3 regions of the Puerhibacterium sp. TATVAM-FAB25 genome follow, and region 3 is predicted to be linked to each of the others. Evidence: riboswitches for the same ligand, from Rfam matches in the RefSeq annotation. Region 3 holds a riboswitch; each other region holds the start of a gene.
What was found. Region 3 has a riboswitch for S-adenosylmethionine ahead of U5M74_RS15440 (acyl-CoA dehydrogenase family protein). Riboswitches for the same ligand answer to the same signal wherever they lie in the genome.

Region 1 (3,265 bases), on a different contig from region 3:
GTGGGCTCGGGCATCGTCGTCCTCCGTCGTCGGTTCGCTGCGGTCAGCAGGGAAGACGGCGGGTGGATGCCGAACTCATCGGCGGGCGCGGGCAGCGCGCGCAGCAGGCCGAGAACCTTCTCGGCCGGGACCTCGCACGGCCGCAGCACCGGGCCCGACGACGTCAACCACACGTTCGCGCCGAAGCTGTCGGCGCCGCCGAGCTGCTCGGCCTCCAGCGTCACGGTGCGGCCGTCGCCGCGCGCCACGCGGCTGACCGCCCAGGGCCGCCCCGCGATCTGGAACCGGGTCCAGCCCTCCGGCACGCGGGCGAGCAGGCGCCCCAGCTCCTCGGGCCCGACGTCGCCCGCCGCGGCGCCTACGCCCGCCGCGCCGGCCTCGCCCGCGTCCGCCACCGCCGTCGTCACCCCTTGAAGGCGTGCAGCGCCTCGACGACGAGCGCGTGGTCGTCCTGCTGCGCCAGCCCCGAGACGGTGACGACGCCGACGATGCCCACGCCCTCGACCCGGACCGGGAACGCGCCGCCGTGCGCCACGTACTCGGTGAACGGCAGGCCGTGCTTGTGGTTGAAGTCCTGGCCCTTGGCGCGCGCCCTGAGGCCCTGGAGGTACGACGACGTGCCGAACCGGTAGACGGTGCGGACCTTGCGCTCGACCCAGGTGTCGTTGTCGGGCGTGGTGCCCTCGCGCGCGGCGTGGAACACCTGCTGGGTGCCCTTGCGCACGTCGATCGTCACGGCGTGGTTGCGCTCGGCGGCGAGCTCGAACAGCAGGCAGCCGAGGCGCCAGGCGTCATCGTGCGTGAACCGCGGCAGCACCAGGTCGCGCTCCTCGGCCTCGACCTGGGCGATGGCCGTCGCGATGTCGGTCTCGTCGATGTCACCGGAGGTGTGCGCGCGGGTGGTCGTCATGGGTCCAGGGTGGCACGGGCGCCGGACGTTCGGCGGGTGACCGGCGGGCGCGCTGTCCGCGCTCGCCGGCCACTCGCCCGGTCACTCCGTGGCGGGCGGGCGACCGGGTCGGCGCACCATCCCCTGGCCGTCCTGCGCGAGCCGCGGCACGAGATGGAACCCGTCCGGAGTGTCCGGGTCGTACAGGACGACGGCGTTGAGCTCCCGCAGGTCGCGCAGCCAGGAGCTCAGCCGCAACCTGCCCACCGCGCCCGGGCCCTGCCCCGCCCGACGACGCGCCTCCATGCGCAACATCGTCGGGTGGTAGCCGTGCTGGTGCTCCGGTTTCACGTGCAACCAGGGCAGCAGGTCGTCGTCCGGGTGCGGCTCGGCGGAACGAGACGTCATGGGTGCCTCCCACGTCAGGAGGAGCCGTCGCCGAGGCTTGAACGAGCCGCCGGCGAGAGCTGCCTCGCACTTCCCGCGGCGGTTGCCGGCGGGCCGGTCTTCCTCCTGGGGCACCGTGCGCGAGGGGCGCGGTTGCCGGACCAGCACGCGGAGGGCGTATCGCTGATCGCTCGTGACCTGGACGCGGACGGTAGTGCAGGTCAAGGCGGTGACGCAAGGACGCTCAAGCGCGGCGAGGCAGCGCTGAAGGGCTGCTGGGATCGGGGAGGCGGCCCAGGAGGCGCGAGACGAGAGCTAGCCGACCGCGGCGACTGCTGCGACCACCTTCTCAGCGGCGGCGGCAGGGCTCTCGTGCTCCCACAAGCGGAGCACCTTCCAACCCATGGCTGACAGCACCCGATCGGTATCGCGATCGCGCACCTGATTCGCCGTCAGCTTCCTCGTCCACCAGTCGCTGTTGGCGCGAGGTCTGGTCCCGTGCTCCGGGCATCCGTGCCAGAAGCATCCGTCGACGAAGACAGCGATCCTCTTTCGCGTGAAAGCGATGTCGATCGTCCTGCGTCGCTGCCCTGGGACGGGGTAGGCCACGCGATATCGCAACCCACGGGCGTGAAGCTGCCGGCGTATCGCGAGCTCGGGCGCAGTGTCGCGGCGGCGAGCCGTACTCATCCGCCGCGACACGACAGCCGAGGACGGACCAGGGTGCGCTGGGACGAACTGCGGATTCAACGTCAGCTCGCAAGCGCCTCGACGTGCACGTCGGAGCCGCGGGCGGTCTCGGCAGCTGGCTCCAGGATCCTCATGAGATCGGGCTGATGGAACGTCGGCGTGCCGATCGACGGCGCGACCGTCTCATCCCAAACACGAGTCTGCGAGCACGCCTCATAGAGACCGGCCAACGCGGGGTCGTCCGGAAGTGCGGATCGGAAGTGGTGACCCATGAACTGGACGAGCGCGAACTTGACCGCACCGACGTGGACGGCGTTGCCGAACTGCTTGTAGAAGGCGCGGTCCCACTGCTCCGGCTTTCTGGATCCGTCGTGCCGCAACCGCGCCATGGCCTCATACACGCGGTCCGGGAATCCCTGGAGACGCCCGGCCTCGTACGGACTCAGCCGGCGCATGTCTGACCCGAGGATCGGCGTCTGCGTGATTGCCACGAGCGCAGGGGCGTACGTCGCCTTTTTTATCCGGATGCCGGAAGGGCGAAGCTGAATCAGACACTCGTCAAGAGAGCGCGCGTCGCCGGCTTGCCACTCGAGCTTCTTCCAACTGTTGTTGCCGAGAGCGAGGATCTCCTCGCGCGCGCCCGCCGCATCGATCTCGGTGGCGTAGTCGTCCAGGAACTTCACTGACTTCCTGACGAAATCCGCCTTCCACGGTTGCCCCATGGCCGCCGCTTCCGCGTACTGCGACGCTCGCCACGTCGGTTCTGCGACACGGAACCAGATCGGATGTCCAGGGAACGGCACGGCACCGTCCGGAAGGCCGTTGTTCACGACAGCAGCCAAGAGGTCGCGCCAGGGGGCCACCCACTCCTCGTCGGCGACCGCGAGGTCTCGGCCATCGACGTCGCAGAGACTCGCCAGGCGTGCGGCCGTCTCCGGGTCCGCTGAACGAAGCCACGCCTCGCTGATCGCCGCAGGCGCCTCGTCCCACAGCTTCGTCTCGGCGATGCGCCACGTCGTAGGATCCCAAGACCCGAAGTCGAACCCGGGAAACTCAGTTTCGTTCACCGCGAGGTCGCGACGGATCGCCATGATGTAGACGCGCTCACGAACCTGCGGCCCTCCGCCGAGATGGTTCGCGATCTTGTGCGGCGAGATCAGCGTCGGCTTGTCGCTCACGACATAGCCAACCCCACGGAGCGCTTCGACGATCGTCCTGAACGTCGAGTCCCTGTGCTTGGGGCCTACGAGGTTGCGCACGTTCTCGAGAAAGACGATCTTCGGGTGCTTCTCCGCCACG
Region 2 (3,265 bases), on a different contig from region 3:
CGCTGCCGACCGGCGAGCCGGTCGTCGACGGCGCGGTCTCCTGGGTGCGGGCCCGCGTCGTGCAGCGCACGCCGGTGGGCGACAGCTACCTGGTGTCGCTGCGCGCCCTGGAGTCCGGGGTGGCCGAGGTCGAGGCGGGCGACGCGGCGTCGCCCCTCGTCTACCTCGACCGCACCTATCACCGGCTGGGCGAGGACACCGCCATCTGACCGGCCGCCACCTGGCCGGCCGTCCCGGGCCGCCGCCGCGCCGCGCCGCGCGGTGCGCGGCCCGGGGCTTCCGGTGGGGCCGCCGGCGCCGGTGCGACCGCCGTCGGCGCACCGCCCGCGGCCGGCAGCCCGAGGGCCGTGCGCAGCGTCGTCGCGGCGACCGGAGCGACCTCCCGGCGCAGGCCGGCCACCTCGAGCGCGGGCATGGCCTGGTCGACGATCGCGTCGAGGTCGGGGCCCAGGGACGACGGGCGCAGCACGAAGCCGTCGACCGCGCCCACCTCCCGCCACGCGCCGACCAGGTCGGCGAACCCGCCGGCCGTCCCGGCGAAGACCAGCGCCCCGTGCGCCACCCCGGGCCCCTCGAGCGTCTCCACCAGCTCGAGGCGCGCCTGCGCGCTCGCCCGGTCCGCCGACAGCACCACGTAGGCGTCGGCGAGCACCCGCGGCGGCACGTCGCGCCCGGCCGCCGCGGCGGCCGCGTGCAGGCGCTCGCGCAGCTCGGCCGCCCGCCCGCGGTAGCCCACCGCGACGCGCACGACGTCGGCGACCCGGGCGGCGAGCGGCAGGTCGGCCTCGGTGCGGACCCGCACGACGACGGGTGGACGCCCCTGCGGCGAGGGCGCCACCGGGTCCGCGTCGCGGCGCACCGCGAACCGGACGCCGTCGTGCTCCACGGCGTGCCGACCCTCGGCGTCGAGCCGGACGGCGCCGACCCGCCCGTCGCCGGCCCAGTGCCGCGCCACCGCGTCGGCGTCCGCGGCCGCCTGCTGGGCCCAGGCGTCGTCGCTCGTCGCCAGCGTGGGCGGCAGGCCCACCTGCCAGCCGACGCGCCCCGCGCTCTCCCGGTCGGCGCTCGCGATCGCCGCGGCCACGTGCGCGGCGTCGACGTGCACCGTCTCGACGGCGGCGACGAGGCCCACCCGCGTCGTGCAGGGGGCCACGCGCGCGGCCGCGACCGCGGCGTCGAGGCGCCCGGTCAGCCGACCGCGGCCGGGGTGCAGCAGGAAGCTCTCGTCGAGGGTCACCAGGTCGACGCCGCCCAGGTCGGCCCGGCGCACGAGCTCGGCGAAGCGCCGCCCGTCGAAGGACCGGGGCGCCTGCGGGCCCCGGGCGCGCTGGGCGCCGGGGCGGGCGCCCGCCGCGCTGAGGTCGACGCCCACGACGACGTGGCGGTCGGCGTCCGCCGCGGAGGACCGGGGCTGGTCGGGGTGCTCCAGGCGCTGGGGTTGGTGGGGTGGCCTGGGGTGCTGGGGCGGCTCAGGGTGCTGGGGGTGCGACACGGGGAGGCTCCGATCTCGGCGCGGTCGAAGGCGCGCGCCGCGCGGCCCGGGGGCCGGTGGCGCGGCGCGGGCGGCGCTGCGGGAGGGTGGGGTCCGTCCGGGCGCCCTCGGGCGCCGGGTGGCGCGGACGGCGGGGCGTCCGGCCAGGGAGGATGAGGAGGATCGGGAGGATCAGGAGGATCGGGTCGTCAGCGGGGGACGACAGCACATTCGCCGCCGGGGCAGGGTGTCGCGTCCCTGCACGCCGCCGGAGACGAGCCGTAGGGCCTGCGCGACCGCCGTCGGGCGCGTGGTGCTCCTGGTCATCCTGCTCCTCCTGGCGCCCGCCGGGGCGGGCTCGCGTGTTGCCCCACCGCCGGGCGGCGGTGGGCCTGGTCCTCACCCGGGGCACCCACCCACGCGGGGGGTTGCCGTCCGACGAGCCGGGGCTTGGCGTCGGAGCTCATGACCTGTCGTGCGGGCGTCGCCGTCGACGGCGGCACCCAGCGCGACGCCCGCAAAGTACGGAGCGGTGACCACCGTGTCAACGGTTCGCCAGGGGTTCTCAGATGACGGACCTCGCGTCGTGGAGACCCTCGCGCAGAAACTATCCAGTGTGCAGTTTTGCCCCTATGCTCGACTTCCACCGGGTCCTGCAGGACTTCTGCACCATGCCCGGCGGAAGAGGCAGCAGACCGAAGGAGCTCCTGATGTCCCTCATCTCCGTGCAGCTGTACTCGCTGCGCGACGCCATCGCCGAGGACCTGGACGCCGCCGTGGCCCGGGTCCGCGAGATCGGCTACGAGCACGTCGAGCCGTACGCGTTCGTCGACCGCGTGGCCGACTTCGAGCGCGCGCTCGCCGCGACGGGGCTCAAGGCCCCGTCGGGCCACGCCGCCGTGATCGACGCCCCCGACCCCGACGTCGTCTTCGAGGCGGCGGCGCGCCTGGGGATCGGGATCGTCATCGACCCGTTCGTCCCCACCGAGCGCTGGCAGACCGCCGACGACGCGCGGCGGATCGCGGACCGGGTCAACGAGCTCACCACCCGGGCGGCCGCGCACGGCCTGCGCTTCGGCTACCACAACCACCAGTGGGAGTTCACCAACAGGGTGGACGGCCGGCCGGTCTTCGAGCTCTTCGCCGAGCACCTCGCCCCGGAGGCCGTGCTCGAGGTCGACACGTTCTGGGCGACCGTCGGCGGCGCCGACGCCCCGGCCGTGCTGCGGTCGCTCGGCGACCGCGTCGTGGCGATCCACGTCAAGGACGGCCAGGTCTCCGGCGACATCGCCTCGGTGCTGCCGTCCAGCGAGAGCGCCCTCGTGGTGCCCGACGCCCTCCGGGCCGCCTTCGAGAACCAGACGCCCGCCGGCCAGGGCGACGTCGACGTGCCGTCGATCCTCGCCGCCGCCCCCGAGGCGATCCGGGTCGTGGAGTTCGACGCCTACGGCGGCGACGTCTTCGAGGGCATCGCCGAGTCCCTCGCCTGGCTCGAGGAGAACGACCGGTGAGCGGGGCGGGCGCCCCGGTCGGGGTCGGCATCATCGGGGCCGGCAACATCTCGACGCAGTACCTCGAGAACCTCACGAAGTTCGCCGACGTCGAGGTCCGCATGGTCGCCGACCTGCTGGTCGACCGGGCGCGGGCGCAGGCGGAGGCGTACGGCGTCCCCGCCTGGGGGACCGCCGAGCAGCTGCTCGAGCGCGACGACATCGAGATCGTCGTCAACCTGACCGTCCCGGCCGTGCACACCGAGGTCGGGCAGAGGATCGTCGCGGCCGGCAAGCACGTGTG
Region 3 (3,265 bases):
GCTTCCACGTCACCTGGGGCACCGGCCCCGCCGTCCTCGCGCCGTTCGTCGCGGCGGCCCGCGAGGCGCGCGACGCCGGGCTGCTCGAGGTGCGCTTCCGCCACCGCGTCACCGACCTCGTGATCGCCGACGGCCGGGTCACCGGGGTGCGGGCGCAGGTGCTGGCCGACGACCCCACGCCGGCCGGCGCGCCGTTCGGCGGCCGCGGGCGGCCCTCGTCGCGCGACGTCGTGGGCGAGGTGGAGGTCGGTGCCCAGGCCGTCGTCGTCGCCTCCGGCGGCATCGGCGCGAACCACGACCTCGCGCGCGCCCGGTGGGACCTCACCCACGGGCGGCTGCCGCGGCGCATGCTCTCCGGCGTCCCCGACTCCACCGACGGGCTGATGCTCACCGCCGCGGGCGCCGCCGGCGCCGCCCTGGTGCACGAGAACCGCATGTGGCACTACCCGGAGGGCATCGCCAACCACTCCCCCGTCTGGTCCCACCACGGCATCCGCATCCTGGCGGGGCCCTCGTCGCTGTGGCTGGACGCCGAGGGCCGGCGCCTGCCCGCGCCGCTGTTCCCCGGCTTCGACGCGCTCGGCGCGCTGCAGCACGTCACCCGGCACGGGCACGACCACTCCTGGTTCGTGCTGAACTCCACCATCCTGGACACCGAGCTCGCGCTGTCCGGTTCGGAGCAGAACCCCGACCTCACCGGCAAGGACGTGCGGCTGCTCGCCCAGCGCGTGCTGCCGGGCGCCGTCGGGCCCGTGGCGCGCTTCGCGAAGGAGTCCCCCGAGTTCCTCTGGGCCGCCACGCCCGCCGAGCTGGCCGCGCGGATGAACGCCCTGACGGAGGCGACGCCGGGCTCGGCCGGCCACGTCGACGCGGGCGACCTCGCGGCCGCGGTCGAGCTGCGCGACGCCCAGGTGGCCTCCGGGCTCGGCAAGGACCCGCAGGTGGTGGCCACCGCCGCCGCCCGGCGCTACCTGGTGGACCGGCGCATGCGCGTCGCGCCGCCGCGGCGGCTCACCGACCCGAAGGACGGCCCGCTGCTGGCGGTGCGCCTGTCGGTGCTCACGCGCAAGACGCTCGGCGGCCTGTGGTGCGACCCCGCCGGCCGCGTGCTGCGCCGCGACGGCTCGACGCTCGACGGGCTGTGGGCCGTCGGCGAGGCCGCCGGCTTCGGCGGCGGCGGCGCGCACGGCCACCGCGCGCTGGAGGGCACGTTCCTCGGGGGCTGCCTGCACACCGGGCGGGTGACCGGGCGGGCGCTGGCCGCCGCGCTCTGAGCCTGCCCGCCCACCAGGCTGGACGTCCCACTGAGTGAGAAGCACTGTTCCACTTCACGGGATGTTCGGGTACGTTCCCTCTCGCAACCATCCAGAGCGGCCGAGAGACCTGGCTCGTCGACGCCGCAGCAACCCTCGGGTTCCCGAGTAGGTGCTACCGCCAGGACCGATGGAGATCCCGGATCCGCGTCGGTCTCGCGCACCCCGTGCGCCGGACGGCGGTCCGTGCTGCCGTCCGGCCCGCGGGCCCGGGGCTCCTCGGACGAGGAGAAGGGACCGCCCCGATGACCGCAGCGCCGTCCGCCGTCCGCACCGCCGCGCCCCCGCGGCTGCCCGCCGACCACGACGCGCTGTGTCGGGTGTTCCGGCCGCTGTTCGACGAGGTCGCCGAGGGCGCCCTGCGCCGCGACCAGGAGCGTGTCCTGCCGTTCGAGCAGGTGCGCCTGCTCGACGAGGCGGGCTTCGGCACGCTGCGCGTGCCGGCCGAGCACGGCGGGCCGGGCGCGAGCGTGGAGACCGTCGCGCGGCTGCTGGTCGAGCTCGCCGCCGCCGACTCGAACGTGGCCCACCTGTACCGCTCGCACCTCGGCTTCGTGGAGTCGCTGCGGTTCCAGCCCGAGCACCTGCGGTCCGTCTGGTACCCGCGGGTGCTGGCCGGGCGCACCGTCGGCAACGCCTCCACCGAGAAGGGGGGCAACCGCCTCGGCACGCTGAGCACCACGCTGCGCCGCACGGCGGACGGCTGGGTGCTCGACGGCGAGAAGTACTACACGACCGGCACGATCTTCGCCGACTACACCCGCGTCTCGGCCGCGCTGGACGGCCAGGACGGGCGCCGGTTCGCCGTCGTGGCCACCGACGCCCCCGGCGTCACCGTGCTCGACGACTGGGACGGCTTCGGCCAGCGCCTCACCGGCACCGGCACGGCGCGGTTCGCGGCCGTCCCGGTGCCCGACGACGCGCTGCTCGACCGCGTGGCCGGCTCGCCCGAGGCCGTGCACGAGGCGGCGTTCTTCCAGCTCGTGCTGCTCGCCGTGCTGGCCGGCATCGCGCAGGCCGCGCGCCGGGACGCGGCCGCCACGGTGGCCTCGCGGCGCCGCACGTTCAACACCGGGCTGGGCCTGCCGTTCGCGCAGGACCCGCTCATCCAGGAGGCGACCGGGCGCATCGCCGCGAAGGCGTACGCCGCCGAGGCCGTGGTGCTGCACGCGGCGCGGGCGCTCGACGCCGGCCTGGCCGCCGCCGCCCGCGCCGGCGCCGACCGCCCCGGCTTCGACGGGCCGACCCCGGCCGCGCTGCACGACGGGGAGATCGCCGTCGAGCACGCGCAGGTCACCGTCCCGGAGCTCGCCGTCGGGGCGGCCCAGGACCTCTTCCTCACGGTCGGGGCCTCGGCCACGTCCACCGCCAAGGGGCTGGACCGGCACTGGCGCAACGCCCAGACCGTCGCCACCCACAACCCGATCGCCTTCCGCGCCCGCGCGCTGGGCGACCACTGGATCAACGGGACGCTGCCCGAGGGCCTCGACGCCATCGGCGACGCGCCCGCCCGCGCCCCGAAGGAGGCCGCGCGATGACCACCGCACCCACGACCCCGACCACCCCGAGCGCTCCCGCCGCGCCGTCCGCCGGGGGCGCGCGCCCCTGGGCCGGCAAGCGCCGCGTGCTGGCGAGCGCCTTCGTCGGCACCACCATCGAGTGGTACGACTACTACCTCTACGGCACGGCCGCCGCCCTGGTCTTCAACGGCCAGTTCTTCCCCGACGCCTCGCCCCTGGCGGGCACCATCGCGTCGTTCGCCACGCTCGCGGTCGGCGTCGTCGTGCGCCCCCTCGGCGGCGTCGTCGCCGGGCACCTGGGCGACCGGGTGGGCCGCAAGTCCCTGCTCGTGGCGTCGCTGCTGCTCATGGGCGTCGCGTCCACGCTCATCGGGCTGCTGCCGACGTTCGCGCAGGTGGGCTGGTGGGCCGTCGCCGGGCTGGTGACCCTGC

Region 1: it holds a riboswitch for S-adenosylmethionine, as region 3 does, so the genes downstream of both, U5M74_RS12505 (hypothetical protein) here and U5M74_RS15440 (acyl-CoA dehydrogenase family protein) in region 3, are expected to answer to the same signal.
Region 2: it holds a riboswitch for S-adenosylmethionine, as region 3 does, so the genes downstream of both, U5M74_RS09015 (F420-dependent oxidoreductase) here and U5M74_RS15440 (acyl-CoA dehydrogenase family protein) in region 3, are expected to answer to the same signal.

Annotation. Positions count from the first base shown of each region.
Region 1 covers NZ_JAXUAK010000013.1:74,867-78,131, forward strand. Annotated here, with positions in the region: gene U5M74_RS12495 (alpha/beta fold hydrolase) at 1-407, opposite strand, end outside; gene U5M74_RS12500 (heme-degrading domain-containing protein) at 404-910, opposite strand; gene U5M74_RS12505 (hypothetical protein) at 992-1,297, opposite strand; SAM riboswitch class IV at 1,359-1,475, opposite strand; gene U5M74_RS12510 (very short patch repair endonuclease) at 1,592-1,966, opposite strand; gene dcm (DNA (cytosine-5-)-methyltransferase) at 2,029-3,265, opposite strand, start outside.
Region 2 covers NZ_JAXUAK010000007.1:144,111-147,375, forward strand. Annotated here, with positions in the region: gene U5M74_RS09010 (flavin reductase family protein) at 1-209, shown strand, start outside; gene U5M74_RS09015 (F420-dependent oxidoreductase) at 179-1,492, opposite strand; SAM riboswitch class IV at 1,827-1,942, opposite strand; gene U5M74_RS09020 (sugar phosphate isomerase/epimerase family protein) at 2,182-2,982, shown strand; gene U5M74_RS09025 (Gfo/Idh/MocA family protein) at 2,979-3,265, shown strand, end outside.
Region 3 covers NZ_JAXUAK010000024.1:22,006-25,270, forward strand. Annotated here, with positions in the region: gene U5M74_RS15435 (FAD-binding dehydrogenase) at 1-1,274, shown strand, start outside; SAM riboswitch class I at 1,359-1,450, shown strand; gene U5M74_RS15440 (acyl-CoA dehydrogenase family protein) at 1,559-2,851, shown strand; gene U5M74_RS15445 (MFS transporter) at 2,848-3,265, shown strand, end outside.